3 regions of the Streptomyces sp. NPDC001822 genome follow, and region 3 is predicted to be linked to each of the others. Evidence: riboswitches for the same ligand, from Rfam matches in the RefSeq annotation. Region 3 holds a riboswitch; each other region holds the start of a gene.
The links. A riboswitch is a leader RNA that binds a small molecule or an ion and turns the genes downstream of it on or off. The one in region 3 is predicted to bind cobalamin.
Positions count from the first base shown of each region.

Region 1: it holds a riboswitch for cobalamin, as region 3 does, so the genes downstream of both, ACFYY2_RS01840 (ABC transporter substrate-binding protein) here and ACFYY2_RS21495 (cobalamin biosynthesis protein) in region 3, are expected to answer to the same signal.
Region 2: it holds a riboswitch for cobalamin, as region 3 does, so the genes downstream of both, ACFYY2_RS18225 (ribonucleoside-diphosphate reductase subunit alpha) here and ACFYY2_RS21495 (cobalamin biosynthesis protein) in region 3, are expected to answer to the same signal.

Region 1 covers NZ_JBIATW010000001.1:396,669-407,098, reverse strand. The annotation lists gene metE (5-methyltetrahydropteroyltriglutamate--homocysteine S-methyltransferase) at 87-2,405, shown strand; gene ACFYY2_RS01850 ((2Fe-2S)-binding protein) at 2,486-3,202, opposite strand; gene ACFYY2_RS01845 ((2Fe-2S) ferredoxin domain-containing protein) at 3,189-3,527, opposite strand; cobalamin riboswitch at 3,651-3,773, opposite strand; cobalamin riboswitch at 3,935-4,108, shown strand; gene ACFYY2_RS01840 (ABC transporter substrate-binding protein) at 4,150-5,181, shown strand; gene ACFYY2_RS01835 (FecCD family ABC transporter permease) at 5,178-6,293, shown strand; gene ACFYY2_RS01830 (ABC transporter ATP-binding protein) at 6,290-7,093, shown strand; gene ACFYY2_RS01825 (GH92 family glycosyl hydrolase) at 7,149-9,497, opposite strand; gene ACFYY2_RS01820 (class F sortase) at 9,810-10,409, opposite strand.
Region 2 covers NZ_JBIATW010000007.1:104,658-115,087, forward strand. The annotation lists gene ACFYY2_RS18195 (tetratricopeptide repeat protein) at 1-861, shown strand, start outside; gene def (peptide deformylase) at 943-1,581, shown strand; gene ACFYY2_RS18205 (D-Ala-D-Ala carboxypeptidase family metallohydrolase) at 1,769-2,506, shown strand; gene ACFYY2_RS18210 (GlxA family transcriptional regulator) at 2,530-3,504, opposite strand; gene ACFYY2_RS18215 (hypothetical protein) at 3,586-3,798, shown strand; gene ACFYY2_RS18220 (ribonucleotide-diphosphate reductase subunit beta) at 3,795-4,811, opposite strand; gene ACFYY2_RS18225 (ribonucleoside-diphosphate reductase subunit alpha) at 4,811-7,207, opposite strand; cobalamin riboswitch at 7,344-7,485, opposite strand; gene ACFYY2_RS18230 (GNAT family N-acetyltransferase) at 7,521-8,021, opposite strand; gene mctP (monocarboxylate uptake permease MctP) at 8,147-9,802, opposite strand; gene ACFYY2_RS18240 (DUF3311 domain-containing protein) at 9,799-10,053, opposite strand; gene ACFYY2_RS18245 (GntR family transcriptional regulator) at 10,235-10,430, opposite strand, start outside.
Region 3 covers NZ_JBIATW010000009.1:47,742-58,171, forward strand. The annotation lists gene ACFYY2_RS21450 (helix-turn-helix domain-containing protein) at 113-334, opposite strand; gene ACFYY2_RS21455 (ABC-F family ATP-binding cassette domain-containing protein) at 683-2,281, opposite strand; partial or broken gene ACFYY2_RS21460 (neutral zinc metallopeptidase) at 2,429-2,607, shown strand; gene ACFYY2_RS21465 (VOC family protein) at 2,659-3,069, shown strand; gene ACFYY2_RS21470 (hypothetical protein) at 3,098-4,396, opposite strand; gene ACFYY2_RS21475 (alpha/beta hydrolase) at 4,581-5,714, opposite strand; gene ACFYY2_RS21480 (class II aldolase/adducin family protein) at 5,783-6,442, opposite strand; gene ACFYY2_RS21485 (anion permease) at 6,699-7,958, shown strand; gene ACFYY2_RS21490 (hypothetical protein) at 7,971-8,195, shown strand; cobalamin riboswitch at 8,300-8,495, shown strand; gene ACFYY2_RS21495 (cobalamin biosynthesis protein) at 8,603-9,547, shown strand; gene ACFYY2_RS21500 (cobyric acid synthase) at 9,544-10,430, shown strand, end outside.

The DNA.
Region 1 (10,430 bases), on a different contig from region 3:
GCGGTCGTCCTGTCCGGTGCGTCACCCCTTCGCGCTCTCGTCCCGTCTCCGGGATCTCAGGGATTCATCTCGCGAAGGAGATCTCCGTGACCATCCAGTCCACCGCCGCGGCGGCGCGGTCGACCGTGCACGGCTACCCCCGGCAGGGGCAGCACCGGGAACTGAAGAAGGCGGTCGAGGGCTACTGGAAGGGCGGCGTCACCGCCGACGCCCTGCACGCCACCGCGGCCGGACTCCGGCGCGCCAACTGGCTGCGGCTCGCCGGGGCCGGCATCGACGAGGTCCCGACCGGTGACTTCTCCCTCTACGACCACGTGCTCGACACCAGCGTCATGGTCGGAGCGGTCCCCGACCGTCACCGCGAGGCGGTCGCCGCCGACCCCCTCGACGGGTACTTCGCGATGGCGCGCGGCACCCAGGACGTCGCACCGCTGGAGATGACCAAGTGGTTCGACACCAACTACCACTACCTGGTGCCGGAGCTGGGTCCCGGCACCGTCTTCGCCGCGGACTCCTCCCGGCAGGTCGCCGAACTCACGGAGGCCCTCGCCCTGGGCCTGACCGCGCGGCCCGTGCTCGTCGGACCGGTCACCTATCTGCTCCTCGCCAAACCGGCCCCCGGGGTGGCGGAGGACTTCGACCCGCTCACGCTCCTGGACCGTCTGCTGCCGGTGTACGCCGAAGTCCTCGCCGACCTGCGGGCCGCCGGGGCCGAGTGGGTGCAGCTCGACGAACCCGCCCTCGTCCAGGACCGCACCCGGGCCGAACTCGGCGCGTGCGAGAGCGCCTACCGTGACCTCGGCTCGCTCACCGACCGGCCGAAGCTGCTCGTCGCGTCCTACTTCGGCCGTCTCGGCGAGGCCCTGCCGCTGCTGGCCGAGGCACCGGTGGAAGGTCTCGCCCTCGACTTCACGGAGACCGCCGCCCGGCAGGTGGACGACCTGGCCGCCGTCGGCGGCCTGCCCGGGAAGCGTCTGGTCGCGGGGGTCGTGAACGGCCGCAACATCTGGATCAACGACCTGGAGAGGTCCCTGTCGACGCTCGGCACCCTGCTCGGGCTGGCGGGCCGGGTCGACGTGGCGTCCTCGTGCTCGCTGCTGCACGTCCCGCTCGACTCCGCCGCCGAGCGTGAGCTCGATCCGCAGGTGCTGAGCTGGCTGGCCTTCGCCCGGCAGAAGACCGAGGAGGTCGTGACCCTCGCCGCGGGGCTGGCCCGGGGCACCGGCGCCGTCGCGGCCGCACTGGCGGCCAACCGCGCGGGCCTCGCCTCCCGCCGCACCTCCCCCGTCACCCGCGATCCGGCCGTGCGGGCCCGCACGGCCGCGGTGACCGCGGCGGACACCCGGCGCACCCTGCCGTACGAGGAACGGGCCGCGTCGCAGCACGCCCGGCTCGGCCTGCCCCTGCTGCCGACGACCACCGTCGGTTCGTTCCCCCAGACCGGCGAACTGCGGGCGGCACGGGCCGGTCTGCGGGCCGGGCGCATCGACGCGGCCGCCTACGAGGCGCGCATCAGGGCCGAGATCCAGGAAGTGATCACGTATCAGGAGAAGGCCGGGCTGGACGTGCTGGTGCACGGCGAGCCCGAACGCAACGACATGGTGCAGTACTTCGCCGAGCGGCTGACGGGATACCTCGCCACCCGGCACGGCTGGGTGCAGTCCTATGGCACCCGCTACGTCCGCCCCCCGGTCCTGGCCGGCGACATCTCCCGCCCCGAGCCGATGACCGTGGACTGGACGACGTACGCCCAGTCGCTCACCGACCGTCCGGTCAAGGGCATGCTCACCGGCCCGGTCACCATGCTGGCCTGGTCCTTCGTGCGCGACGACCAGCCGCTCGGGGACACCGCCCGCCAGGTCGCGCTCGCCCTGCGCGACGAGGTCCGTGATCTGGAGGCGGCGGGCACGCCGGTCATCCAGGTGGACGAGCCCGCACTGCGGGAGACGCTGCCCCTGCGCCGTGCGGACCGGCCCGCCTACCTGGGCTGGGCCACCGAGGCGTTCCGGCTGACGACCGGTGGAGTGCGCCCGGAGACGCAGGTCCACACGCACATGTGCTATGCGGAGTTCGGTGACATCATCCAGGCCATCGACGATCTCGACGCCGACGTCATCAGCCTGGAGGCCGCACGCTCGCACATGCGGGTCGCCCACGAGCTCGCCGCCCACGGGTACCCGCGCGAGGCGGGCCCCGGGGTGTACGACATCCACTCGCCCCGCGTACCGACCGCCGCGGAGGCGGCCGGGCTGCTGCGCGCCGGGCTGCGGGCGATCCCGGCGGAGCGTCTGTGGGTCAATCCGGACTGTGGTCTGAAGACCCGGGGCTGGCCGGAGACGAGGGCGTCGCTGGAGAACCTGGTCGCGGCGGCCCGCACCGTCAGGGCGGAGCTCTCCGCGTCCTGAGCCGTCGGGCGGCACCGGCCGGGGCGGGGGTGAGGGGCCCGGCCGGTGCCGTTGTGCGCCGCGGCCGCGTCAGCGGCGGATCAACGGGCGAGGCAGCAGTCCCCGCACTTCGAGCCGGCCGGGGTCCGGTAGTAGAGGCAGCAGCTTCGCCGGCGGAAGGCCAGGCCGGGCCCGGTGACCGAGCCGGTGCCCACCAGCCGCCCCGTGCCGAGCAGTCGGGTGACCAGACGGGTCAGCGGGACCCTGGTCTCCGGACGGGCGGCCAGCAGGACACCGGCCGAACCCATCAGTGCGGAGGCGGCGTTGCCGTCCAGCAGGCGTGGCGCGATCCTGACGGCCAGTCCCGCCTCCAGCCGGCTCAGATGGTCCATGACCTGTGCGCCGACGGCGAGTTCACCGTCCGGAAGGCGGTCGGCGTACCACCCGGCGGGCGCCGGGAGTCCGAGTGCAGAGGCGGTGTCCTGCCTGCGCAGGGCGTCGAGGTCGGGCACGATGCCGTGGAGCAGGGTGCACGCGAGCACGGGCGACCAGAGGCGTGCCGCGTGGCCGAGCTGGGCGATGGACACGCCGACGCGCTGATCCGTGGTGCGGTACCGGTCGGTCACGGCCGTGGACAGGTCGGCGAATCCGCGGTCGTAGGAATGCTGGACGGGGTGCCAGCCTTCGTCGGGCGCGTCCGTGCGCAGCGCGAAGAAGCCCCCGAGCGTCGCCACGTCGGCCAGAGCGGCCGCCACGGCCCCGCCCGGTGCCCGTGCCGCGTCGGGCGGGCCCGCTGTCACCGGCTCAGCTGGTCGCACGGCGCCGAGGGGGTTCGAACGCGTACAGGTCGAGGATCCCCGGGCGGGTCGCCACGCCCGGGCCGCCGGCGCGCACCCAGGCGGCTATGTCCTCGGTCGCGTCCGGGTCGTTGACCAGCCCCAGCCAGACCGGCCGGGCTCCGGCCGCCCTGCCGGCGGCGGAGGGCTGCACGACGACGACGTTGGCCTGATCGCACACGTCGAGGCATTCGGAGACCCGCACCGGTGCCGCGGCGCGCAGACGCGCGGTCTGCGCCGCGTGGTCCCCGCTCACCTTGGGGCTGCCGCAGCAGCAGTCCCGGCACACGACGATCCGGCAGGGCACCTGCCCTGTCACCGCTGATGCCACCGTGCTGCCGAATACCTCTTCGGCCGGGTTCTCGGACACGCCGAACCACCCTCTCTCCGGGGAGATCCGCCCCGGGGTACGTCGAGGAGGCGACCGCGTGAGTCTCCTGGCTCTCGGGTCGTGGCTCGTCCCGTCCTTCCCGCCCCGAGGGGCGGTGGACGTACCGGGATCCGCTCGCCGATCACAGTGGCGGGACCGCGCCGGATTCGCACCGGCTTCCTCGGACCGCCGTCGCCCTGTCGGGAACCATCATGGCATCCGGTGCCCGAGGGCGTGGCGGGCAACCCCCGCACCGGTGCCGGACCGCGCCGGGGCGGTGGGGTGCCGGTCGGCGAACCGTCTCCCTGCGCGTGCGGACGGGTGCCCGTTCGAGCGCGCCGCGGCAGAACGTAGGATCACCTGGTCATCGCCGCGACGGGAGACAGGAAGCCGGTGTGAGTCCGGCACGGTCCCGCCACTGTGACCGGGAAGCGCAGCCCCTCCGCATGCCGCCGCGCGGCGGAGCGGGGAGCGTCGGCCCGGGAGTCAGGACACTGGCCTGTCGCGGGCCCGATCCGAGGAGCGCGGACTCCCCAGGAGGCTTCACGTGTTCACTGGCATGCCCCTTTTCCCCCCGGCACTCACGGCCCGCGGACGCGGCGCCCTGCGTCTGGCGGCCGGCGTACTCGCCCTGTCCGCGGTCGCGCTGACCGCGGGCTGCGGCTCGTCCGGCGGCCCGGACGCAGACCCCCGGGCCGCGGCCTCGTCGCCCGCGGGATTCCCCGTCACCATCGACAACTGCGGGGTGAGGACGACGTACACCAGGCCTCCGGCCCGGGTCGTCACCATTCACCAGCACCCCGCGGAGCTGATGCTCGCCCTGGGCCTCGCCGACCGCATGGTCGGGACCGCCTACCCCGACTCGTCCGTGCTGCCGGATCTGAGGAAGGCGTACGAGTCCGTCCCGGAACTGGCCGCGAAGGAGCCGTCGTTCGAGACGGTCCTGGATGCGGAGCCCGACTTCGTCTACGGGGGGTACGGCAGCGCGTTCGGCGAGAAGGAGGGCCGCTCCCGCAAAGCCTTCGCCGACGCGGGGATCGACACCTATCTCAACCGTGAGTACTGCGGTGAGAAGCGCGTGACGATGGAGGACACCTACGACGAGATCCGCACCATCGGCACGATCTTCGGTGTGTCCGGCCGCGCCGACTCACTCGTGGCGGACCTGAAGGGCCGTGTGGGCCGGGCCGCATCCGCCGTCGCGGACGAGGCGGACGTGCCGGTCTTTGTATACGACAGCGGCGACAAGTCGGCCTTCACCGCCGGCGGCAAGAGCCTCGGCACCGAGCTGATCCGGCTGGCCGGCGGCAGGAACGTCTTCGGCGACCTGGACGACGTCTTCGGGGACGTGTCCTGGGAACAGGTCGTGGACCGCAGGCCGGAGGTCATCGCCATCTACGACTACGCGGGTTCCGGGAGCGTCGAGCAGAAGAAGGAGTACCTCCTCTCCCGGCCCGCGCTCGCCGACGTGCCGGCGATCAGGAACAAGCGGTTCGTCGTCCTGCCGCTGACCGCGACCCTGGTCGGGATCCGGTCGGCCTACGCGGTCGGCGATCTCGCCCGCGGGCTGCACCCCGCGAGCTTCCGGTGACCGCTCCCGCACTGGAGGAGTCCGGCAGGCGGGACGAGGGGCGGCAGTCGCCCGGCGGGCCGGGAACGGGCCGGGGCACACCGGCCGTCACCCTGCTCGTGCTGACGGCGCTGCTGCTCGTCTCCGTCACCGCGGGCCTGGCGATCGGTTCGGTGCACGTGCCGCCCGGGCAGGTGTGGGGCATCGTCGCGCACGCCGTCGGCGTAGACCGGTCACCACCGGACTGGTCCCCGGCACGGGAGACCATCGTGCTGGACGTGCGCGCGCCGCGTGTCCTGCTCGGGGCGGTGACCGGTGCCGGGCTGGCGGTGGTGGGTACCGCCATGCAGGCGCTCGTACGCAACCCGCTCGCCGAGCCCTACCTGTTGGGGGTCTCGTCGGGGGCGTCCCTGGGTGCCGTGAGCGTGATCGTGTTCGGGGTGACGCTGTTCGGCCCGGTCTCGCTGTCGGCCGCCGCCTTCGCCGGCGCGCTGGGCGCCCTGCTGCTCGTGTACGCAACCGCTCGCACGGGGGGCCGCATCAGCTCCGTGCGCCTCGTGCTGTCCGGTGTGGCGATCGCGGCGGTGCTCACCGCGGTCCTGGATCTGCTCCTGCTGACCACGGACCGCGGGAACGAGGCCCGCGCGGTGCTCGCGTGGACACTCGGCGGCCTCGGCGGCGTCGACTGGGCGACGCTCTGGCTGCCCGCCTCGGCACTGCTGCTGGGCATCGGCGTCCTCTTCGTGCAGGCCCGCAATCTGAACCTGCTGCTGGCGGGCGAGGAGGCCGCCACCACCATGGGGCTGGACGTGGCCCGCTTCCGCTCCCGCATGTTCGTGCTGCTGTCCCTGGTCACGGGTGTGCTGGTCGCCGCGTCGGGGCCCATCGGCTTCGTCGGCCTGATGCTGCCCCACATCGTGCGTCTGTTCGTCGGCGGTGACCACCGCCGCGTGCTGCCCACCGCCGCGCTCGGCGGGGCGGTCTTCCTCGTCTGGGCGGACATCGCCGCACGCGTGGTGGCCGCGCCCATGGAGATACCGGTGGGGGTGCTCACCGCCCTGTGCGGCGGACCGTTCTTCCTCTGGCTCATGCGCCGCGACGCACGGCGCGGCACCGGCGAAGGAGTGGCATGACCGCGACCGCACTCGTCATCGACGGGGTCACGCTCACCGCGGGGGCCCGTCGCCTGGTCAGGGACGTCTCGTTGACCGCGCGCCCCGGTGAGGTGATCGGCCTGGTGGGACCCAACGGTAGCGGCAAGTCCAGCCTGCTGCGCGCCGTCTACCGTGTCCTGCGCCCCGCGACGGGCGAGGTCCGGGTCGACGGGGAGGACGCCTGGTCGCTGCCGGTGCGACGACTGGCCCGCACGGTTGCGGCGGTGACGCAGGAGTCGGCGGCCGAGTTCGACCTCACGGTGCGCGAGGTGGTCGCCATGGGGCGTACCCCGCACAAGCGGCTGCTCGCGGGGGACACCGCCGAGGACGCCGGACTCATCGCGTCGGCCCTCGCCGCCGTGGACATCACCGAACTGACGGAGCGCCCCTTTGACCGCCTGTCGGGTGGAGAGCGCCAGCGCGTCCTGATCGCACGGGCGCTCGCCCAGGAGCCCGCGCTGCTGGTCATGGACGAGCCGACGAACCACCTCGACATCCGGCACCAGTTGTCGGTCCTCGGCGCCCTGCGGCGGCTGCCGGCCACCGTCCTGGTCGCTCTGCACGACCTCAACCTCGCGGCGCGCTACTGCGACCGCCTGTACGTGCTGGACGACGGGGAGGTCGTCGCCTCCGGCGCGCCGGCCGACGTGCTGACACCGGTGCTGCTGGCCGAGGTGTACGGCGTGACCGGCGAGGTCGCCGTCCACCCCCTGACGGGCGCGCCGCAGGTGACGTTCCTGTCCGGCCCTCCGGACCCTGGCGGGCCCGCGGGAGGGTGAAGCGCGGACGGGACCCGCCCCTCGGCCGAGGGGCGGGTCCCGTCCGTCGCGGCGGTCAGTCGAGGGCGGGCGGCGCCGCGTCCGCCGATGTGCCCCAGTCGGAGGGAGCCGTGCCGACCTCGAAGGACAGCTCGCGAGTGCCGCGGATGTCCTCGGTGGTCAGGTAGGTCTTCCCGTACGCCGCCCCGTCGGTCCGGGCCGACCGGATGTAGCGCGCCGAGTCGGAGGTGCCGGGGGCCCTCACCGTCAGACGGCCCCGGGGGTAGTAGCGGCGGTCGAGGGTGAGGTCCACCCGCTCGAAGACGGGAGTGGAGAGACCCCAGGTGTCCGTGCCCGGCTGAACCGGGAAGATCCCGATCGAGGACAGGACGTTCCACGCCGACATCGTCCCGAGGTCGTCGTTCCCGGTCATGCCCGTCGGGGCGTCGGTGAACAGGGTGAGCGCCGCGTGCACCACGTCGGTCGTCTTGGACGGCTGACCGGTGGAGAGGTAGGTGTACGGGGCGATCAGGTCGGGCTCGTTCTGCGGGTTGTACTTGTCCGCGTTGTAGTAGTCGTACGGCCCGTTGACCCACACCTCGCGGGCGGTCTTCGCCGGGTCCTCCAGCAGCCGGTCGTACGCGAAGAACGAGTCGAGGCGCTCGTTGGCCGCCTGCGTGCCGCCGATCAGGGAGACCATGCCGGGCAGGTCCTGGGGCACGAGCCACTGGTACTGCCAGGACGTGCCCTCGTGGAAGCCCTCGCTCTGGGCCGGGTCGACGGGTCCGGTGAAGTCGCCGTTCACGTCACGGGCCCGGAAGAAGCCGGTCGAACTGTCGAAGATCTTCCGGTAGTTCTGGGCGCGCTCCGTGTAGCGCGCGGCGTCGTCCTCATGGCCGAGCTTCTTCGCCATCTGCCCGAGCATCGCGTCGGACAGGGCGTACTCCAGGGTCGCGGACGCGCCGTGGTCGTAGTCGGAGTCGCCGGGCTTCGCGTGCGGGCGGCCCTTGATGTAGGGGGCGAAGCCGTTGGCGAGGTACTCCTTGTTGGCCTCGCGGCCGACGGGGGCGGATCCGGCCGCGGGTACTCCGTCGGCGTTCTTCTTCAGCGCCCGGTACGCCTGCTCCTCGTAGCCCTTGAGCAGGCCCTGCTGGTAGGCGTTGGTGAGGAACGGGGTCACGGGGTCGCCCGTCATGATGTTCGTCTCGACCGTGCCGTAGCCCCACTTGGGCAGCCAGCCGCTGTCCTCGTCGATCTTGATGACGGAGATCGCCATGTCGCGGGACTCGCTCGGCGCGAGGAGCGACAGCAGCTGGGCCTGGGTGCGGTAGGTGTCCCAGAGCGACCAGTTCTGGTAGTAGGTGAAGCCCTTGGCCCGGTGGGTCTTCTGGTCCCAGCCGGTGTAGCGGCCGTCGACGTCGCTGCCGATGTTCGGTGCGAGGAACGCGCGGTAGAGGGACGAGTAGAAGGTCCGGCGGAGGGTCTCGCCGCCACCCTGTGCCCTGACCTGGCCGAGCCTGTCCTCCCACGCGGCCTGCGCGGCGTGCGCGACCTGGTCGTACGAACGGCCGCCCTCGGCACGGAGGTTGAGGGCCGCCCCCTTCGCGTCGACGTACGAGATCGCCGTGGTCGCCTCGACGGTGCGGTCCTTGGTGGTGTCGAAGCGCAGGTAGGCACCGTTGCGCTCGCCGCCGGCCGTCGAGGTCTTCGAGCCCTCGGTGACCTTGTCGCCCTTCCATGTGCCCGAGGTGGTGAAGGGCCGGTCGAAGCGGGTGATCGTGTAGACCGTGTACGGCTTGGTGTCCTGGCAGAAGCCGCTGCCGGTGATGGCGGTGCGCACGGTGCGGCTGTCCAGGATCTCGACCTCGGTGTTCAGCGTCCTGTGCAGCGACTGGCCCGCGTTGACGAGGACGTTGGCCTTGTCGGTGGCGGGGAAGGTGTAGCGCTGCACGCCGGTGCGCTCGGTGGCGCTGAGTTCGGCCCTGATCCCGGTCTTCAGACCGACGGTGTAGGTGCCGGGGCTCGCCTTCTCGTCGTCGTGACTGAACTCGGCGGCGTAGGAGGCGTTGTCCGTGGACGTGATGTCGCCGGTCGTCGGGAGGACCGGGAGGTCTCCGCCGAGCCCGCAGCCCACGCCCGAGATGTGCACGGTGGAGAAGCCCCTGATGTGGTTCTCCGAGTAGTCGTAGCCGGTGTTGTGGCCGGTGTCGGGCGAGAACTGCACCATGCCGAAGGGCACCGCGGCGCCGGGATAGGTGTTGCCCTCGTTCTCGGTTCCGATGAACGCGTTGACGAGATCGGTCAGCCGGCCGCGCTCGGTGTGCGCCCCCGCGTCCGCCGCGGCGGGCGCGGCGAGGGCGGCGCCGAGGAGCGCGGCCGTGGCGGCCGCCGTCCCCGCACCGCGTGTCAAGTGGGTCCATCTCATGGGGAGAACGCCTCTCCAGCCGTAGACAACGTTGTCAGATCGCACTGCGCGATCATTCTTGGCTTGTATGCGTGTACCCGTCAAGAGTTGTGTCCGTGCCCGTGAGGGACCTCCACCGGTCGGCCACGAGCGTCGACGGGCGCCGACGGACCTGAGAAGGAGTCACCGGAATTCACAGCCCTGCGCACCTGCCCGGCGGGCCGTCCGGCCACCGGGCGCCGCGAGCCGCCGCCGGGACGACCGTCCGTCAACGGCGGCCCGCAGCGGGTGCGCCGCACGGGCGGCGGACCCGGAGGTGCCGGGGAGACGCCCTCAGCGCAGGGAGGCGTACACGATGAGGTTGTCCACGGGGTGCCCGTCGGCGTCGAAGGCCCCGTCGCAGGTGATCAGACGGAGGACACGTTCGTCCGTCGGTCCGTAGACCTTGTCGGTGGGGAACGCCTTCTTGCTGACGGTCTGCGTGCCGGTGACCCTGAAGTGCGTCTGCCTGCCCCCCACGTCGGACACGGCGATGTCCGCGCCCCGGCCTATCCGGTGCAGGTCGTGGAAGACCGCCCTGCCGAACCGTGTGTCGTTGTGGCCGATGAGCACGGCGGCGCCCGGCTCGCCGGGAACGGCCCCGCCCGCGTACCAGCCTGCCGTCATGCCCTTCTCGGCCGGCGGGACCTCCACCGTGCCGTCCTCGTTCAGCCCCAGTCTCAGCAGGTCGCTGTCTATCCCGAGCGACGGCACGGTCAGCCGTGACGGTGCCGGGGCCTTCGGCGACTGCGGCTTGGGGGAATCGTGGGCGACCGCGCTCACGGACGACTCCGGTGCGTCAGCCGCGCCGCAGGCGGTGACAGGGGCGAGCAGCAGGAAGACGGCCGCGGCCACGGCGGTCCGCCGCGACGGGTGCGGGGTGAAGGGAGGCATGAGTACTCCGGTGCGCTGGAC
Region 2 (10,430 bases), on a different contig from region 3:
GAGCCCTGGCTTTCGGAGTCCTGGTTCAATCTCGCACTGCTGCACAAGTTCCGGCACGACTGGGAGCAGGCGAGGGCCGCGGGACTGCGGGCCGTCGCCCTGCTGGACCGGGAGTCCGGCGCCCCGGACTGGTGGAACGTCGGGATCGCCGCCACCGCGCTCCAGGACTGGCCGCTGGCGCGCCGTGCCTGGCAGGCGTACGGGCTCAAGGTGCCCGGCAGCGGCCAGTACAACGCCGCGGCCAACAGCGAACCCACGGGCATGGAGCTGGGCAGCGCGGCCGTGCGGCTCTCGCCCGAGGGCGAGGCCGAGGTCGTCTGGGGCCGTCGGCTGGATCCGGCGCGGATGGAAGTGCTGTCGATCCCGCTGCCCTCCTCGGGGCGGCGCTGGGGCGAGGTCGTCCTGCACGACGGTGTGCCGAACGGCGAGCGGGTCACCGCCGCCGGGCCGTCCTACCCCGTCTTCGACGAGATCGAGCTCTGGGCGCCCTCGCCCGTCCCCACCTGGGTGGTGCTGCTGGAAGCCGCCACCGAGGCGGACCGGGACGCGCTGGAGCAGCTGGCCTCGGACGCCGGCTTCGCCGCCGAGGACTGGTCGTCCTCCGTGCGGCTGCTCTGCCGTGCCTGTTCCGAGAGCCGGATGGAGAGTGACGAGGGCGACGGCGAGCACCTCGATCCGCATGACCACAGTGAGCCGGGGCATCCGGGCCCGCTGGGGCACCGGACCGCCGGTGACCTGTGGGTTCCGGAGCGTGAGTGCGGGATAGCGGCGCCCGCCGCGCTGGTGCGCGGACTGCTGGACGGCTGGGTGGCGGACAGCCCGGACAGCCGTGAGTGGCGTGATCTGGAGGAAGTCTGCTGAGCAGTGCCCGTAGGCTGTACGCGCACCGATCGCGGTGCGGTACTCACGGGTTTCAGGCTTGCAGGAAGGCTTACGGCGGACATGTCGCAGCAGGAGACGGACCAGCGGACCGGTGTGGACGACGAGGGATTCCTCGTGGACACAGAGGACTGCGAGGCGCGTGAGGCGGCGTACCGCGAGCGCGGCACGTCCCGTCCGATCACGGTCGTGGGCAACCCGGTTCTGCACAAGGAGTGCAAGGACGTCACGGAGTTCGACGACGAGCTCGCGCGGCTGATCGACGACATGTTCGCGAGCCAGCGGACCGCCCAGGGCGTGGGCCTGGCCGCCAACCAGATCGGAGTGGACCGCAAGGTCTTCGTCTACGACTGCATGGACGACGACAACGTCCGGCACGTCGGCGTGATCTGCAACCCGGTCCTGGAGGACCTGGCTCCCGAGCAGCGCAACCTCGACGACTCCAACGAGGGCTGCCTCTCGGTGCCGACGGCCTACGCGGCGCTCGCGCGTCCCGACTACGCGGTGGTGCGCGGTCAGGACGCCCAGGGCAACGCGATCAAGGTGCGCGGCAGCGGGTACTTCGCGCGCTGCCTCCAGCACGAGACGGACCACCTCAACGGCTACCTCTACATCGACCGGCTCTCGAAGCGGGACCGCAAAGACGCGCTGAAGCAGATGGCGGAGGGCGAACCCCGCTACGAGGTCGTCCCCAACGACTGATCCCGGCCATTGTGGCGAAGGGGCCCCGCCGCCGGCGGGGCCCCTTCGGCGCGCCGTGGGCCGTGGCGCGTCAGCGCACGGATTTCCTTCGACCGGCCTTCCGCCGGGCGTGGTTGACGCGCGTCGACCCGTCCGACAGGCTCACCGGTACGCTCACCCGTCCACCTCATCGCGCAGGGAGACCCCGATGCTCAGACGTACCGCACATCTCCTGCTCGGCCTTGTCATGACCATGGCTTTCGCTGTAGGCGGGGCCGTCGTCACCGCGGGCACCGCGCAGGCCGACGGCTGTTACACCTGGACCCGCACCCTGTCGCCGGGCGCCACCGGCAACGACGTCACCCAGCTCCAGATCAGGGTGTCCGGCTACCCGGGATACAACGCCGTGCTGGCCGTCGACGGTTCGTACGGTCCGGCCACCACCGCCGCCGTCAAGCGCTTCCAGTCCGCCTACGGCCTCGCCGCGGACGGGATCGCGGGCCCGGCCACGCAGTCCAAGCTCTACGCGCTGCAGGACGACGACTGCACGCCGATCCACTTCACCTACCCCGAGCTCAACACCTGCAACAGCACCTGGGCCGGCGGGGCCGTGGCGGCCGGCACGGCCAAGGCGAACGCCCTGAGCAGCATGTGGAAGCTGGAGGCGCTGCGGCACGCGCTCGGCGACCAGTCCATCCGGGTCACCAGCGGCTTCCGCTCCACCTCCTGCAACGCGGCGGTCGGCGGAGCGACGAACAGCCGCCACCTCTACGGCGACGCGGTCGACCTGGGATCGGGGCCGCACTCGCTGTGCACCATCGCGAAGCAGGCCCGCAACCACGGCTTCAACGGGATCCTCGGTCCGGGCTACGCCGGCCACAGCGACCACATCCACGTGAACCAGGGGCCCAGCCACTTCTGGTCCGCCTCCGGCTGCGGCATCTGACGGCGCGCTCCGGGGGCCGCCGGTCAGGCCGCCTCGGTCAGACCGCCCGGCCCCCGGAACGTGCGGCGGTAGGCGTTCGGCGTCGTGCCCAGCGAGCGCACGAACTGGTGGCGCAGGGCGGCCGCGTTCCCGAAACCCGTGTGTCCCGCGATCGTGTCCATCGTCTCGTCCGACGTCTCCAGCAGGTGCTGCGCCAGCAGCACGCGCTGCCTGAGCAGCCAGCGGTACGGAGTGGTGCCCGTCTCCTGCTGGAAGCGCCGCGCGAAGGTCCGGGGCGACATGTGCGTCTGTGCCGCCAGCTGCTCCACGGTCATCTCCTGGTCGAGATGGCGCTCCATCCAGGCGAGCGTCTCGCCGACCGTGTCGCACCGGGTCCGGGGCAACGGCCGCTTGATGTACTGCGCCTGGCCGCCGTCCCGGTGCGGGGGGACCACCATGCGCCGGGCGATGGCGTTCGCCACGGCGGGACCGTGCGCCTGGCGGACCAGGTGCAGGGCGGCGTCGATCCCCGCGGCGGTGCCCGCCGACGTGATGACCGCGCCGTCGTCGACGTACAGCACGTCCGGCTCGACGCGTGCCTCCGGGAAGCGCCGGGCCAGTTCGTCGGCGTGGCGCCAGTGGGTGGTGCACCGGCGGCCGTTCAACAGCCCGGCGGCACCGAGGACGTACGCGCCGGAGCAGACGCTCAGCACCCGCGCGCCGCGCGCGACGGCCCGGCGCAGGGCGTCGAGGACCTCCTCCGGATACTCCCGCGCCGTGAAGTGGCTGCCCGCGGGCACGGCGACGAGGTCGGCCTCCTCCAGCCGCTCCAGCCCGTGGGGTGTGCTGATGGTGAATCCGGCGTGGGTCCGCAGGACCGGGCCCTCCGCGGAGACGACCGCGAAGTCGGTCACCGGCAGGCCCTCGTCCGAGCGGTCGAGCCCGAACACCTCGCACAGGACGCCGAGTTCGAAGGGGTGGACCTCGTCGAGCAGCAGGACGGCCACATTCTTCAGCATGGCGTCATTGTGTCAGTAATTCGTGGGTGCATGACAGTCCTGCCACTGCCCCAATCTCGTCGCGGGCACGACAGTGGAGCCATGAACACATTCCTGAGCTTCCTGGTCACCGCGGCCCTCGTCGCCCTCGTCCTGCTGCCCGCCCTCGCCGGCCTCGCGCGGGAGCGGCGGATCGACGCCGAACTGCGGGAGGCGGATCTGCGGCGGCGGACGGCACCCCCGCAAAGGCGAGGCGCCGCACGGCCGGTCACGGCCACGCGGCGCCCCCACCTCAGGTCGTGGGCCAGGGTCTAGAAGTCGTCGTCGAAGCCGACGGACCCCTCCACCGCCACCTGGTAGGCGGACGGCCTGCGCTCGAAGAAGTTCGTCAGCTCCTGCACACCCTGCAGCTCCATGAAGGAGAACGGGTTCTCCGAACCGTAGAGCGGCGGGAAGCCGAGCCGGGTGAGCCGCTGGTCGGCGACGCACTCCAGGTACTGGCGCATCGAATCGGTGTTCATGCCGGGCAGGCCCTCGCCGCACAGGTCACGGCCGAACTGCAGCTCCGCGTCCACCGCTTCCCGCAGCATGTCGGTGACCTGCTGCTGGAGCTCGTCGTCGAAGAGGTCCGGCTCCTCCTTGCGGACGGTGTCCACGACCTCGAAGGCGAAGTTCATGTGCATCGTCTCGTCACGGAACACCCAGTTGGTGCCCGTGGCGAGACCGTGCAGCAGACCGCGCGAGCGGAACCAGTAGACGTACGCGAAGGCGCCGTAGAAGAACAGCCCCTCGATGCACGCGGCGAAGCAGATCAGGTTCAGCAGGAAGCGGCGGCGGTCCGCCTTCGTCTCCAGCCGATCGATCTTCTCGACCGAGTCCATCCACCGGAAGCAGAACTGCGCCTTCTCGCGGATCGAGGGGATCTCCTCGACCGCGTCGAACGCCGCCGCACGGTCCTCGGGATCGGGCAGGTAGGTGTCGAGCAGCGTCAGATAGAACTGGACGTGCACGGCCTCCTCGAACAGCTGGCGCGACAGGTAGAGGCGCGCCTCGGGCGAGTTGATGTGCTTGTACAGCGTCAGCACGAGGTTGTTCGAGACGATCGAGTCACCCGTCGCGAAGAACGCCACCAGCCGGCCGATCATGTGCTGCTCGCCGGGCGAGAGCTTGGCGAGGTCGGCGACGTCGGAGTGGAGGTCCACCTCCTCGACCGTCCAGGTGTTCTTGATCGCGTCCCGGTAGCGCTCGTAGAAGTCCGGGTAGCGCATGGGGCGCAGGGTCAGCTCGAAGCCCGGGTCGAGGAGGTTCTTGCTCTCGGACGTGGTCATTACTGGCAGGCCTCGCAGGACTCGGGGTTTTCGAGGGAGCAGGCGATCGCGTCCGCGTCGGGAGACGACGCCTGCTGTACGGGAATGGGGGCGGCGGCCGCGGCCTGCCCGGACGCCGCGCGCGCGATCCGGGTCGCCGGGCGCGAGCGCAGGTAGTACGTCGTCTTCAGCCCCTGCTTCCAGGCGTACGCGTACATCGAGGAGAGCTTGCCGATCGTCGGCGTCTCCAGGAACAGGTTGAGCGACTGGCTCTGGTCGAGGAACGGCGTACGGGCCGCCGCCATGTCGATCAGGCCGCGCTGCGGGATCTCCCACGCCGTGCGGTACAGCGCCCGGACGTCCTCGGGGATCCACGCGAAGCCCTGCACGGAACCGCTCGCCTCGCGCAGCGCCTCACGGGTCCGGGCGTCCCACACGCCGAGCCGCTTCAGCTCGTCCACCAGGTAGCCGTTGACCTGGAGGAACTCACCGCTGAGCGTCTCGCGCTTGAAGAGGTTCGAGACCTGCGGCTCGATGCACTCGTACACGCCCGCGATCGAGGCGATCGTCGCCGTCGGCGCGATGGCCAGCAGCAGCGAGTTGCGCATCCCGGTCTTCGCGACCCGGGCGCGCAGCGCGTCCCAGCGCTCCGGCCAGCTGAGCTCGGTGTCGTAGTGGTCGGGGTGCAGCACACCCCGCGCGGCGCGCGTCTCGGACCAGGCGGGCAGCGGACCCGACCGCTCGGCCAGGTCGCAGGACGCCTCGTACGCGGCCAGCATGATCCGCTCGGAGATCTTCGTGGACAGGGCGCGGGCCTCGGGGGAGTCGAAGGGCAGCCGCAGCCGGAAGAAGACGTCCTGGAGGCCCATCGCGCCGAGGCCCACCGGCCGCCAGCGGGCGTTGGACCGGCCGGCCTGCTCGGTCGGGTAGAAGTTGATGTCGACGACCCGGTCCAGGAACGTCACGGCGGTGCGCACGGTGGCGTCCAGCCGCTCCCAGTCGATGCCGCCGTCGGCCACGAACGCGCCCAGGTTGACCGAACCCAGGTTGCAGACGGCCGTCTCGCCGTCGTCGGTGACCTCCAGGATCTCGGTGCAGAGGTTCGAGGAGTGCACGACCCGGCCCGGCTCGGCGGTCTGGTTGGCCGTGCGGTTGGACGCGTCCTTGAAGGTCATCCAGCCCTGACCGGTCTGCGCGAGGGTGCGCATCATGCGGCCGTACAGCTCACGCGCGGGCATCGACTTGCGGGCCAGGCCCTTGGCCTCGGCCGCGCGGTAGGCCGCGTCGAACTCGTCGCCCCACAGGTCGACCAGCTCGGGCACGTCCGCCGGGGAGAACAGCGACCACTCGGTGTCGGCGTCGACGCGGCGCATGAACTCGTCCGGGATCCAGTGCGCGAGGTTGAGGTTGTGCGTACGCCGCTGGTCCTCGCCGGTGTTGTCGCGCAGCTCCAGGAACTCCTCGATGTCGGCGTGCCAGGTCTCCAGGTAGACGGCGGCGGCGCCCTTGCGCCGGCCGCCCTGGTTGACCGCGGCGACCGAGGCGTCCAGGGTCTTGAGGAACGGCACGATGCCGTTGGAGTGGCCGTTCGTGCCGCGGATCAGCGAACCCCGGGCGCGGACACGGGAGTACGAGAGGCCGATGCCGCCCGCGTGCTTCGAGAGGCGGGCCACCTGGTGATAGCGGTCGTAGATCGAGTCGAGCTCGTCCAGCGGCGAGTCCAGCAGATAGCAGGAGGACATCTGCGGGTGCCGGGTGCCGGAGTTGAAGAGGGTCGGCGAGGACGGCAGGTAGTCGAGGCGGCTCATCAGGCCGTACAGGGCGGCCACCTCGTCCAGGGCACGCTGCGAGGTGTCCTCGGCGAGCCCGGCGGCCACGCGCAGCATGAAGTGCTGCGGGGTCTCGATGACCTGCCGGGTGAGCGGGTGGCGCAGCAGATAGCGGCTGTGCAGCGTGCGCAGGCCGAAGTAGCCGAAGCGGTCGTCCGCCCCGTCGGCGAGCGAGCGCTCCACCAGCGCGTCCAGGGCGGCCGCGTGCAGCGTGACGAACTCGGCCGTACGGTCGGCGATCAGGCCCTCGCGGTGCCCCACGGCGACCGACGAGGAGAAGGAGACCGCCCCCTCGCCCGCCGCCTCCTCCGCGATCGCGAGGGTGAGCAGCCGGGCGGCGAGCCGGGAGTAGGCCGGGTCCTCCGAGATCAGGCCCGCGGCGGCCTCGGTGGCCAGCGAGCGCAGCTCGGCCTCGTCCGCCCGCGCGCTCCGGCCGCGCAGCGCGGCGGCCGCGACCCGTCCGGGGTCGGTGTCGGGCAGATCGGCGGTCAGACCGGTCAGGGTCCGCAACAGTGCGGTCCCGGGCGCGTCGGTCGTGAGGCTCTCGGATTCCGCGGCTGAAACCGGGTCTGCGGGCGCGATGGTCACTGGGGCTATCCCTCGCTCGGCTCGGGGCCTGCGGGAGCGGGGCAGCCGGGCACGGTCGCACCCGGGGAGGGAGCACGGCGCGCACGGCGTCCACCGGCCCTCCGCGGGACCCGGACGTCTCGGCGTCCGGTTCGGTCGAGCCGGACGCACCGTCGGCAGGTCCTCGGACTCCGCGGTGCGCGAATGCACACCGATCACACCGTTGCGGGACAGTTCCGGATTCACACCGGATTCCCCTGCGGCGACAGCGAGGTCGAGCATACATGTGGGGGCTGCCGATTGAGGCAGCCCCCACATGTAGTGTCGTGATGGGTCAAAAGGCCAGACGGAACGTCAGCAGGGTGAACCCGGGGAGAGGGCTCCAGTCGCGTTCCGGGGTCCGCGCGAAGCCGAGGCGCCGGTAGACGCGGTGGGCGGACTCCATGGCCGGCTGGGTCGACAGGACCACCCCGGAGAGCCTCTCGGTGGCGCGTGCCCGCTCGACGCAGGCCCGGACGAGCGCCTCGCCGGCACCACGTCCCCGCGCTTCACGGGAGACGGCCAGCATCCGGAGTTCGGCCTCGTCCTCTGCGGCGATGTCGGTCCACGGGCTGCCCGGGGTGACATAGGTGACACCTCCCAGCACGCCGCCGTCGGAGCCCACCGCCGCCAGCACGAGCGCCTCCGCGGCGCGCCGTCCGACGGCGCGGAGCTGTTCGGCGTACTGATCGGCCGCGGCGAAGTCCAGCAGCCCGTCGTCGAGGTAGGCCCGGGTGGTGATCTCGCCCAGGGCCTCGTGCTCGGCGGCGCGGACCGGCCTGATCGAAACGTCCATGCGCGGAGTCTGCCGCAGACACCCGTCCCGCGCACGTACTCCCGTGAGGTCTTCGCCGGAGCGAGCACCCCGCACACGCGTCGGTCCCGGCGGGGCGGACCCGCCGGGACCGACGACGTCACGGGCTACAGGCGTTCCAGGGGCTCGGGCTCGCCTCCCGGCGCACCCACCGTGGCCGGCGGGAGCGTGACCTTGACGCCGGGCTCGCCGACGTCCGCGGTGTAGTCGGACGGCGAGGTCTCGTCGATACCCGCCGGGGCCTTCAGCGCGTTCAGGACGAAGGTCAGCACGACGACGACGAGGACGTTCAGCACGAACGCGGTGAGACCGATGTAGCCGATCTCGCCGATGCCGGGGATCTCCTTCGAGGAGCCGCCGAAGTGCTTCTGGGTCGGGCTGGCGACACCGTACGCGGCCACCGTGCCGTAGATCATGCCGACGGCCCAGCCGGCGATCAGGGCCCAGCGGTGGAACCACCGGGTGAACAGGCCGCCCACCAGCGCCGGCATGGTCTGGAGGATCCAGATCCCGCCGAGCAGCTGGAAGTTGATCGCGACCGTCTTGTCCATGGTGAGGACGAAGGCGAGCGCGCCCACCTTGACCAGCAGCGAGACCAGCTTGGAGACCTTGGTCTCCTGCGCCGGGGTCGCGTCCGGCTTGATGAAGTCCTTGTAGATGTTCCTGGTGAAGAGGTTCGCCGCGGCGATCGACATGATCGCGGCTGGCACCAGGGCGCCGATCCCGATCGCGGCGAAGGCCACACCCGCGAACCAGTCGGGGAACATGTTCTCGAACAGCTGGGGGATCGCCAGCTGACCGTTGTCGACCTTGATCCCGGCCGCGATCGCCATGAAGCCGAGCAGCGCGAGCAGGCCCAGCATCAGGGAGTACAGCGGCAGGATCGTGGTGTTGCGCCGGATCACCTCACGGCTGCGGCTGGAGAGCGTCGCCGTGATCGAGTGCGGGTACATGAAGAGCGCGAGCGCGGAGCCCAGTGCCAGCGTCGCGTAGCCCCACTGGCCCATCTCCCCGGGCACGAGCGCGCCCCTCGGTTTGCCCGTCGCCTCGTTGGTCTGGGCGAACGCCTCGCCGGCCTTCGCGAAGATGTCGTCGAAGCCGCCGAGTTTGATCGGGATGTAGATGATGGCCACCGCGATGACCAGGTAGATCAGGCCGTCCTTGACGAACGCGATGAGCGCGGGGGCCCGCAGTCCCGAGGAGTACGTGTACGCGGCGAGGACCGCGAACGCGATGAGCAGCGGCAGGTCCTTGACGAACCAGTGGGTGTTCTCGCCGCCGCCGACGCCCATGACGTCCAGCACGGCCTGGATGCCGACCAGCTGGAGCGCGATGTACGGCATGGTGGCGAGGATGCCCGTGAGGGCGACGGCCAGTGAGAGGCCCTTCGAGCCGAAGCGGCCGCGGACGAAGTCCGAGGTGGTGACGTAGCCGTGCTTGTGCGACACCGACCACAGGCGGGGCAGGAAGGTGAAGATCAGCGGGTAGACGAGGATCGTGTACGGGACGGCGAAGAAGCCCGCCGCACCGGCCGCGTAGATCGCCGCGGGGACCGCGACGAAGGTGTACGCGGTGTACAGGTCGCCGCCGAGCAGGAACCAGGTGACCCAGGTGCCGAACGACCGGCCGCCCAGACCCCATTCGTCGAGGCTCGCCTCGTTCTCGGCCTTGCGCCAGCGCGCGGCCATGAATCCGATGACCGTGACGGCCAGGAAGAAGAAGATGAACACGGCGAGTGCGACGCCGTTCACGCCGTCCTTCATGCGGAAGCACCTCCCTTGCGGGCGCGCTGGTCACGCTGCCACAGCTTGTAGGCGACCATGGTGAGCGAGGTCGAGATGAGCACCCAGAGCATCTGGTACCAGTAGAAGAAGGGGATACCGATGAAGGTCGGGTCCACCTTGGCGTACGAGCCCACCCAGAGCATCGCCACGAACGGTGCGATCAGGCACAGCGCGATGACCACCCTCGCGGGTGTCACTGTTGGTGGTTTCGCCTCGGTTTTTTCTGACATCGGCAACTCCGTCCCCTCGCTGATCACCTGGTGTAATGCGCAGGAAATCTAGGCGAGGGTTCCGCCCAGCGTCACCCCCCGTCCGCATTGCGGTCCTGCAACGGTCCGGAAGACACCCGGAACGAGTGGATCCCCCCGCGTGTGTGCGAGGGGATCCGAGGCCGCCGGAAGGGGGCCGGGGTCAGTCGGTGGGGCGCTTCAGGCGGGCGACGAACTTGTAGCGGTCGCCCCGGTAGACCGAGCGCACCCATTCCACCGGCTCGCCGTGCCCGTCGACCGAGTGCCGGGACAGCATGAGCATCGGAAGCCCGACGTCCGTGCCCAGCAGTCCGGCCTCGCGCGGCGTGGCGAGCGAGGTCTCGATGGTCTCCTCGGCC
Region 3 (10,430 bases):
GTAACTGAACAGTAACCACCCGGCCGACCCGCTGGCCGGCCGGGTGGTCACCCGATGTTCCGGTGAAGCTCCGGGGCGGGCGCGTGCCCGCCCCCCGAACCGCCGACGGCCCTCAGGCCGAAGCGGCCTTCTTGCCTCGTGTCGCGCCGCCGCGTCCCCGCAGCGTCACTCCGGACTCACTCAGCATCCGGTGGACGAACCCGTAGGAGCGGCCGGTTTCCTCGGCCAGCGCCCTGATGCTCGCACCGGAGTCGTACTTCTTCTTCAGGTCTGCCGCGAGCTTGTCACGCGCGGCGCCGGTAACCCGGCTGCCCTTCTTCAGAGTCTCGGCCACCCGTGCCTCCTCAAGGAAGTGCGCTCTGGACTTCTCATGATCACCCCTACCGCGCTTCCTGGCCACCCATTCGGCAAGGTCCGTGCGCGGGATTCCGCGCCCGGGCGCGCGCGACCACAAGCGGATTTCAGCATTCCAGCGGGGTTCCCGGCCTGCCGTGACCGGAAATCCGAGAAACGGGCAGGTCAGGGCCGTACGGGGTGAATGGCCGAAAACCAGTGCGCCCGGCAGCTATCTGCCGGGCGCCGCGCCGGGGTATGAGACGCGCTCATCCAGATGATGGATCACCGATGGGCCGAATGATCGATACGGGTTGGATCACCGGGTACCGAGGGGGCTTCGGGGTGGTCAGGCGAGGGCGACCAGGTCCCGGTAGTCGGCGCCCCAGAGGTCCTCGACCCCGTCGGGCAGCAGGATGATCCGCTCCGGCTGGAGCGCCTCGACGGCGCCCTCGTCGTGGGTGACGAGGACGACGGCGCCCTTGTAGGTGCGCAGCGCCCCGAGGATCTCCTCGCGGCTGGCGGGGTCGAGGTTGTTCGTGGGCTCGTCGAGCAGCAGCACGTTGGCGGACGAGACGACCAGCGTCGCCAGGGCGAGCCGGGTCTTCTCACCACCGGAGAGCACGCCGGCGGGCTTGTCCACGTCGTCGCCCGAGAACAGGAACGAACCGAGCGTCTTGCGGACGTCGACGAGGTCGAGGTCGGGTGCCGCGGAGCGCATGTTCTCCAGGACGGTGCGCTCGGGGTCGAGGGTCTCGTGCTCCTGCGCGTAGTAGCCGAGCTTGAGGCCGTGCCCCTCGATGATCTCGCCGGTGTCGGGCTTCTCCGCGCCGCCGAGGAGACGCAGCAGGGTGGTCTTGCCCGCACCGTTGAGGCCGAGGATGACGACCCGGGAGCCCTTGTCGATGGCGAGGTCCACATCGGTGAAGATCTCGAGCGACCCGTAGGACTTGGACAGGCCCTCCGCCATCAGCGGGGTCTTGCCGCAGGGGGAGGGATCGGGGAAGCGCAGCTTGGCGACCTTGTCCGAGACCCGCACGGCCTCCAGGCCGGCGAGCAGGCGGTCCGCCCGCTTGGCCATGTTCTGGGCGGCGACGGTCTTGGTCGCCTTCGCGCGCATCTTGTCGGCCTGGGCGTTGAGGGTCGCGGCCTTCTTCTCGGCGTTCTGGCGCTCGCGCTTGCGGCGCTTCTCGTCGGCCTCGCGCTGCTGCTGGTAGAGCTTCCAGCCCATGTTGTAGATGTCGATCTGGGCGCGGTTGGCGTCCAGGTAGAACACCTTGTTGACCACCGTCTCGACGAGTTCGACGTCGTGGGAGATCACGACGAAGCCGCCGCGGTAGGTCTTGAGGTAGTCGCGCAGCCAGACGATCGAGTCCGCGTCCAAGTGGTTGGTGGGCTCGTCGAGGAGCAGGGTGTCGGCGTCCGAGAAGAGGATCCGGGCGAGCTCGACACGGCGGCGCTGACCACCGGACAGGGTGTGCAGGGGCTGGCCGAGCACCCGGTCGGGCAGGCTGAGCGCGGCGGCGATGGTGGCGGCCTCGGCCTCGGCGGCGTATCCGCCCTTGGTGAGGAACTCCGTCTCCAGGCGCTCGTACCGCTTCATGGCCTTCTCGCGGGTGGCGCCCTTGCCGGTCGACATCCGCTCCTCGTTCTCCCGCATCTTGCGCAGGATCTCGTCGAGCCCGCGGGCCGAGAGGATGCGGTCGCGGGCCAGGACGTCGAGGTCGCCGGTGCGGGGGTCCTGCGGGAGGTAGCCGACCTCGCCGCCCCTCGTGATGGTGCCGCCGGCCGGGGTCCCCTCCCCCGCCAGGCACTTGGTCAGGGTGGTCTTGCCGGCGCCGTTGCGCCCGACGAGGCCGATGCGGTCGCCCTTGGCGATACGGAAGGAGGCGGACTCGATGAGGATGCGGGCGCCGGCGCGCAGCTCGATGCCGGAGGCGGTGATCACGGAAATACTCCAGGGCGGTATGGACGGCGGAGGGACAGCGGGCTCACGACTCGACGCCGTCTAATGCACAAGGAGAATTGCCATGGGACTCAGTCTACTGGCGGTGCCGGCCTGGTTCTCCGCATGCTCCCGGCCCCTCCCGGCTCCGTCCGGGAGCGGTTCCGGGGCGGCGTGGACCCGGAGTCCTGGACGGGCACGTGTCGTCGGCACAGCGGCGGCAGTGGTTCACCACGGGTTTCCGCACGCGGGACCCGGGCCGGTGCGACACCTTCGGCCGACGCGGACGCCCGCCGACGGCCGGTTGTCGGTGCCGGGTGGAAGACTGAGACGCAGATCACATCGATACGGTGCGGACGAGCAGGAGGAGGGCGAGCCGAATGGCACGCGCGGACGGTGTTCCCACGGTGTACCCGACGATTCTCTACGACGACGCGAAGGCTGCGATCGAGGTGCTCATCACGGCCTTGGGATTCACGGCCGAGGCGGTGTACGAGGGCGAGGACGGGAGCGTGGTCCACGCCGAGCTGGCCTGCGGCAACGGCAGGGTGATGCTCGGCTCCAAGGGGCGGGAGGGCGTCTTCGCCTCGGCGATGGCCGGCGCCGGCCCCGCCGGGGTGTACGTCGTGCTCGACGAGGTGGACGAGCACCACGCGCGGGCGGTGGAGCACGGTGTGGAGATCCTGATGCCGCCCACCGACCAGGACTACGGATCGCGGGACTACATGGCCCGGGATCCGGAGGGCAACGTCTGGAGCTTCGGCACCTACGCCCCGGGGCCGGCCGGCTGACCGCCCCCGGAGCGCTCTCCCGCCGCCGTCATACCCCGCCCGTGTGCACCTGGAACGCCGCGCGGCGCACGGCCTTGGCGAGGGCCGGGTCGGGATGGGCGGCCGCCAGGGCGACCAGCACCTGGACGGTGCGCGGGTGTCCCACGGCCCGCACCTCGTCCAGCAGCGCCGGGACCGTGCCCTGGACGGCGGAGTCGAGGTGGCGGACGAGCAGGCCCGTCTCACCGTGGTCGGCCACGGCGGCGGCGGTGTCGACCCAGAGCCAGGTGGCCTCCTCGCGGCTCAGCACGTCCTGGGCGTCGTCCGGGTCGCAGCCCTCGTACTCGGCGAGCCACAGGAGCGCGTAGGGACGCAGCGGCGCCTCGGTGACGACGGAGCGCACGACGGGCTCGGCGGGGGCCCCGACCACGCGCAGCGCCTCGAAGGCGAGGCCCCGGAGCAGGGCGTCCTCGCCCCGGGCGACGGCCAGGAGTTCGGTGACGGCGCTGCCGACCGTCCGCGCGGCGAGCCAGGCCCTGTACTCGGCGCGGGCCGGTCCGGGAGTGAGCCGCGCGCAGCCGAGCAGCATGTCGGCGGCGGACTGCTCGATGTTGCCGGCCGGGCTCTGGGCGGCGACGCAGATCTGCTCCAGCTTCACCCAGACCGCCCAGTTGCCCAGGGGGGTCAGGGTGGCGTGTCCGGCGCCGAGGGTGAGCGCGCCGACGGAGGCGAGCCCTTCCAGGGCCCAGTCGAGCAGCAGTGCGTTCAGCTCGGTCGGGCTCCCGTCGGCGGGGGCGGGCTGCTCCGGCGGGCCGGACGGCACCTCGCACCGTTCGTCGTGGAGTTCGGCGACCCGCTGGCCCAGCAGGTCGAGGAGCGCGGGCACGGTGACGGGGCCGGCCGAGAGCTGGAGGAGGGAGAGGACCTGGGGCACGGCCTCGACGGCCTCCGCCACGGCGGTGGCCTCGATGCCGTCGGGCGAGGCGTGGACGAGCGACCATGCGTCGAAGAGCGCGACCCAGCCGCGCAGCACGGCGGAGTCGTCACGGTCCCACGCGCGCAGCCGCCAGCCGGGGCGCGCGGTGTCGCCGTGGAGCTCGATGAGTCCGGCGAGCCTCGCACGGTCCCATCCGGCCCGCACGTGGTCCGGGGAGAGCTCCAGCGCGGCCGAGGCGCGTTCGAGGGCGCCCGGGGCGAGCGGAGCGGTTCCGGGGCTCGCGCCGCCGGCCGCCCACAGGGCGATCCGTACGGCGTCGGCGAGCACGGCCCGGGCCTGCCGCGCCAGCTCCGCCGGGGGCGGTGTGCCCTCGGGCGGGCGGGGGGCCGGCCTGGTGCGCCGGGTCGTCACTGCCTTGCGGGCGGTCGCCTGGGGTCGCGGGCGGACAAGTCGCAGCCTGGAGTCGCGCGGGGTACGGGACGTCACGGGAGCAGTCTTGCCTCTGACGGGCCGAAAGCCCAAACGGAAGCCGCACGGCCGGGGTTCGGGAGGCTTTGCGACGGGGTCACCAACCGGGCCGTTCCGGCCCATCAGCTCACATCAGGGGCGTGAGGAAGCGCCGGAGCGCCTCCTCGTAACCGGCCGGGTCCGCGTTCCACATCGCCGCATGCGGAGCCTGCGCCACGGAGTGCAGGGTCACCAGGTCGGGGCGGCGGGCGGCGAGCTCCCGCGACGGCCGCCAGGGCGCGAGGGTGTCGTCGGGGCCGTGCACGACGAGGGCCGGGCAGTGCAGGGCGGAGGGCACCGAGGTGTGCAGCAGCGGGGCCCCGCGGAGGCCGGTCTGGCCCTGGGCCGCCCGGACGGCGAGCGGCAGCAGCGCGGCGGGGACGCCCCGGGAGGTCGCGAGGGCGCGCAGGGTGGTCCGCCAGTCCAGCACCGGGGAGTCGAGCACGAGGCCGCGGATCCGGTCGCGGAGGGCGGAGTTGACGGCCGCGTGCAGGGCCATCGAGGCGCCCGAGGACCAGCCGTGCAGGATGACGCTCTCGGCCCCGTAGCGCACGGCGTAGCGGATGGCGGCGTCGAGGTCGCGCCACTCGGATTCGCCGAGGTGCCCGAGGCCGTCGGGGGAGCGTGGGGCCCCGGGGTCGCCCCGGTAGGCGAGGTCGAGCACGGGCAGCTGCTGGGCGTGGAGGAAGCCCAGGACGTTCAGCGGGTGCTCCCGCGTGGTGCCGAGGCCGTGGACCGTGATGACCCAGGTGTCGCGGGCGCCGGGGACGAACCAGGCCGGCAGGGCGCCGAGCTCTCCGGGGACCTCGACCTCCTTGAAGGCGAGGCCGAGGGCGGCGAGCGGATCACCGCGGTGGATCTCGGGGGTGAGGCGGACCCGGGCGCCCGGTTTCAGGCTGCCGAGGTTCACACGTTCGAGCCGCCGTACGACGGTGTCCGCCGAGCCGTCGGCCGTCTGGCCGACGACCGGGCCCACGACCGCGTGGACGTCGCGTGCGGTCAGGCCGTAGACACCGGGACGCAGCGCCGCGAAGGACCGGGTCAGTGTCACCTGCCCGGCCGCCGTGGCGTGCACGGTCATCCGGCGGTCGGCGGGGAACGGACGCGGCTGCGACGGGGCCCCGAGGGCGGTGTCGCTCGCGTACCGGCCGGCGGCGACCGCTGCCGCGCCGACTCCGAGGATCGTGGTGGCGGCCGCTGCCGCTGCTGTTGCCGGGCGCACGGCTTCAGTCTCCCGGGCCTCGGGGAGTGCTGCCAGTGGGCGGCGTCCGTACGGTGCGCGGTCCGGGGTCAGCCCGGCTGGCCGTATCCCTCCAGGGCGGTGCGCACGTCGTCCAGCTGGGCGGGGGTGAGCAGGCTCGGGCGGCGGCCGGGCACGGAGCTCGCGGTGAGCCAGAGCCTGCACATCCATTCGAGCTGGGCGGTGCGGTCGTAGGCCTGGTCCAGGGTGTCCCCGTACGTCACGGTCCCGTGGTTGCGCAGCAGGCAGCCCGTACGGTCACGCAGGGCCTCCAGCATGTGACCGGCCAGTTCCGGCGTGCCGTAGCGCGCGTAGGGGGCCGTGCGGACCGGGCCGCCGAGCATGGCCGCGGCGTAGTGGACGAGCGGCACCTCGGTCACGAGCGTGGAGACCGCGGTCGCGTGCACGGCGTGGGTGTGGACGACGGCGGCCGCGGCGGTCTCGCGGTACACGGCGAGGTGCAGGGGGAGTTCGCTGGTCGGGACGAGGTCCCCGAGGACCTGGCGTCCCGCGAGGTCGACGCCGACCGCGTCCCCCGGTCCCAGCCGGTCGTAGGGCACTCCGCTGGGGGTGACCAGGACGATGTCGCCGACCCGCGCCGACACGTTGCCCGAGGTGCCGACGACCAGCCCCTCGGCCGCCGTCCTGCGCGCCGTCGCGACGACGCCGCCCCATGCCTGTCCGATCGCGTCCTGATGGCCGTCGTTCATGCGCAGATCCTAGGACCCGCGGGGTGCGCGTGACCGATGTCTCCTCTACGGGGCAAACCGGGCGTTACGGGATCATCCGAACCGGCCGGAGGCCGGGCGCCGCAACGGCGACGGCCGCTCGGCCCGCCTCGCACGCACACAAGCGGAACCGCCGCGCACGCTTGGGGTCACCACGCCGCCCTGCCCAGTTCACCTTCCGTTCACCAAGGTTGCTTACGTTCCACGTGCCAATGACGTCGAACGATTGCCTGGGTAAATGGAACACATCACGCTGCTGCTCGCGATTGTGATCGTGACAGCTCTCGTGTTCGATTTCACGAACGGTTTCCACGACACCGCCAACGCGATGGCCACGACCATCTCGACCGGCGCCCTCAAGCCCAAGACAGCGGTGGCCATGTCCGCCGTTCTCAACCTCGTCGGCGCGTTCCTCTCGGTGGAGGTCGCCAAGACGATCTCCGGCGGGATCGTCAGCGAGGACGGCCTCAGAACCGAGGTCATCTTCGCCGCGCTCGTCGGCGCCATCCTGTGGAATCTGCTGACCTGGCTGGTCGGCCTGCCCTCCAGTTCCTCCCACGCACTCTTCGGCGGCCTCATCGGCGCCGCGGTGACGTCGGCCGGCTGGTCCTCGATCAACGGCGGCACCGTCGTCACGAAGGTCCTGCTGCCCGCGGTCGCCGCGCCGCTCGTCGCCGGTATCGCCGCGCTGCTGGCGACGAAGCTGACGTACCGCCTCAACCGGAAGATCACCGACGAGGCACAGCTGAAGTCGACCGCCAAGGGATACCGGGCCGGGCAGATCGCCTCCGCCGGTCTGGTCTCGCTCGCCCACGGCACCAACGACGCGCAGAAGACCATGGGCATCATCACCCTGGCCCTGGTCACCGGCGGCGTCCTCGCCCCCGGTTCGAACCCCCCGGTCTGGGTCATCACCGCGGCCGGTATCGCCATCGCCCTGGGCACCTACCTCGGCGGCTGGCGCATCATCCGCACCATGGGCAGCGGACTCACCCAGCTCCGGCCGCCGCAGGGCTTCGCCGCCCAGACCAGCGCGGCCACGGTCATCCTGGCCTCCTCGCACCTCGGGTTCTCCCTCTCCACCACGCAGTCCGTCTCCGGTGCGGTCATGGGTGCGGGGCTCGGACGCAAGGGGGGTGTGGTCCGCTGGTCCACCGCCACCCGGATGTTCGTCGCCTGGGGCCTGACCCTGCCGGCCGCCGGTGTGGTCGGCGCGGGCGCCGAGCTGCTGACCAAGCAGGGCTCCTGGGGAGTCGCCGTGACGGCCGCCCTGCTGGTCGCGGGTTCCGGCGCGATCTGGATGCTCTCGCGGCGCAAGCCGGTCGACCACACCAACGTCAACGCGGCCGACGAGGCCGCCGAGGAGCCCGCCGGTGTCGTCACGACGGCCATCGCGGCCGTCACCCCGCCGCCCGCGGGTGTGCCCGTCCCGGAACTCAAGACCACCATCCCCGCCCCGGACACCCAGGCCGACCCGGCCCGGCCGGCCACGGTGTAAGGACGCATCCGCATGAAAATCGACTGGGCGGCTCTCGCCTCCGTCTTCGGGATCAGCCTCGTGGTCACCGTCGCGCTCGTCGGCCTCTTCACCCTCGGCATCACCGGCCTGGCCAAGCAGGTGCGGACGGGCCAGGGCGGCGGCGGTTCCCACGCCCTGGCGCGCACCGGCGCGTACGCCTGCTTCGCCGTGTGCGCGGCGGCGGTCGCGTACGGGATCTACCTGATCGTCGCCTGACCCCCTCGGGCACCCCTCCGGGCCGGACACACCGTGTGTGTGTCCGGCCCGGTGTGCGTCCGGCCACACTGAAGCCTCGCAGGTCAACAGCAGGTTGACGGGCCTTCACGGGGCGTGGTGGACTGCCGGAGCCATTTACGGCGGCAGAAGAGGAAGCCGGTGCGAATCCGGCGCGGTCCCGCCACTGTCACCGGGGAGCAGTCCTCCACACGGAAGTCACGGCCCGCCACCGCGGGCTGGAAGGCCGGAGGACCCGCGGATCCGGAAGCCAGGAGACTCTCGTCGCCGGTCACGTCGAACCAGGGCGCGGACCCTGAGTGAGGACATCTGCCATGCCCGGCCGCCGTGCGTCCCTGCCCGCACCACCCGTGACGACGTCCCTCCGAGGCGCGACGGACCTCTGATCCGTGCGAGCCGACCGCATCTTCGCGTACGGCGCCGCCGCGGGGCTGATCGGCGACCTGCTGCTCGGTGACCCCCGGCGCGGCCACCCGGTGGCCGCCTTCGGGCGGGCCGCCGCGGGCGCCGAGCACCGCCTGTGGCGCGACCACCGGGGCTGGGGGGCCCTGCACACGCTCGTCTGCGCGGGCGGTGCCACGGCCGCCGCCGGGCTGGCGGCCCGCGCCGTGCGGAACCGTCCCGCGGCCGCCGTGGCACTGACCGCCGCCGCCACCTGGTCCGTCGTCGGGGGCACGTCGCTGGGCCGTGAGGCCCGGGCCATCGGCGGAGCACTGGAGGCCGGGGACATCGAGCTCGCCCGGGAGCGGCTGCCGCATCTGTGCGGCCGCGACCCGCAGGCGCTCGACGGGCCGCAGATCGCCCGGGCGGTCGTCGAGTCCGTCGCCGAGAACACCTCCGACGCCGTCGTGGGGGCCCTGGTGTGGGGCGCGCTCGGCGGGGTGCCCGGACTGATCGGTTTCCGGGCCGTGAACACCCTCGACGCCATGGTGGGGCACAAGTCGCCCCGCTACCGGCGCTACGGCTGGGCGTCGGCCCGGCTCGACGACCTCGCGGGCTGGCCCGGGGCCCGGCTCACCGCCGCGCTCGCGGTGGCCGCCGGGGGCCGTCCGCGCGAGGCCGTCCGTGCCTGGCGCTCGGACGCGGGCAGGCACCCGAGCCCCAACGCGGGCCCGGTGGAGGCCGCGTTCGCGGGGGCGCTCGGCGTACGCCTGGGCGGAACCCTCGCCTACGGCGGGCGGGTCGAGCACCGGCCGGTGCTCAACGGGGAGGCCGGCCGCGAGGTGCGGGTCACCGACATCGAACGTGCGGTGCGGCTGTCGCGCCGGGTGAGTGTGCTGGCCCTCGGCGTGTGTGCGGCGGCGCGGGCGGCCATGGGACGGAGGGGCGTATGAGCGGCGGACTGCTGGTCGCGGGCACCACCTCGGACGCGGGCAAGAGCGTCGTCACGGCGGGGATCTGCCGGTGGCTGGTGCGCCGGGGGGTGAAGGTCGCACCGTTCAAGGCGCAGAACATGTCGCTGAACTCCTTCGTCACCCGGGAGGGTGCGGAGATCGGCCGCGCCCAGGCGATGCAGGCGCAGGCCGCCCGGGTGGAGCCGTCGGCCCTGATGAACCCGGTGCTGCTGAAGCCGGGCGGCGACCGCTCCAGCCAGGTGGTCCTGATGGGCAGGCCGGTCGGCGAGATGAGCGCCCGCGGCTACCACGGCGGTCGGCAGGAAGCCCTGCTGGGCACCGTCGTGGACTGCCTGGAGCAGCTGCGGAGCACCTACGACGCCGTGATCTGCGAGGGGGCGGGCAGCCCCGCCGAGATCAACCTGCGGCGCACGGACATCGTCAACATGGGCATCGCGCGGGCCGCGCGCTTCCCGGTGGTGGTGGTCGGGGACATCGACCGGGGAGGCGTGTTCGCCTCGTTCTTCGGTACGACGGCGCTCCTGAGCGCCGAGGACCAGTCGCTGGTCGCCGGTTACCTCGTGAACAAGTTCCGCGGTGACGTGTCGCTGCTGGAGCCCGGCCTCGACATGCTGCACGGGCTCACGGGGCGGCGGACCTTCGGCGTGCTGCCGTACGCCCACGGGCTGGGCATCGACGAGGAGGACGGCCTGCGGGTCTCGATGCGCGGCACCGTGCGCGAGTCGGTCGTGGCGCCGCCGCACGGCGAGGACGTGCTGCGGGTCGCGGTGTGCGCCGTACCGCTGATGTCGAACTTCACCGACGTGGACGCGCTGGCGGCCGAGCCCGGTGTGGTGGTGCGGTTCGTGGACCGCGCGGAGGA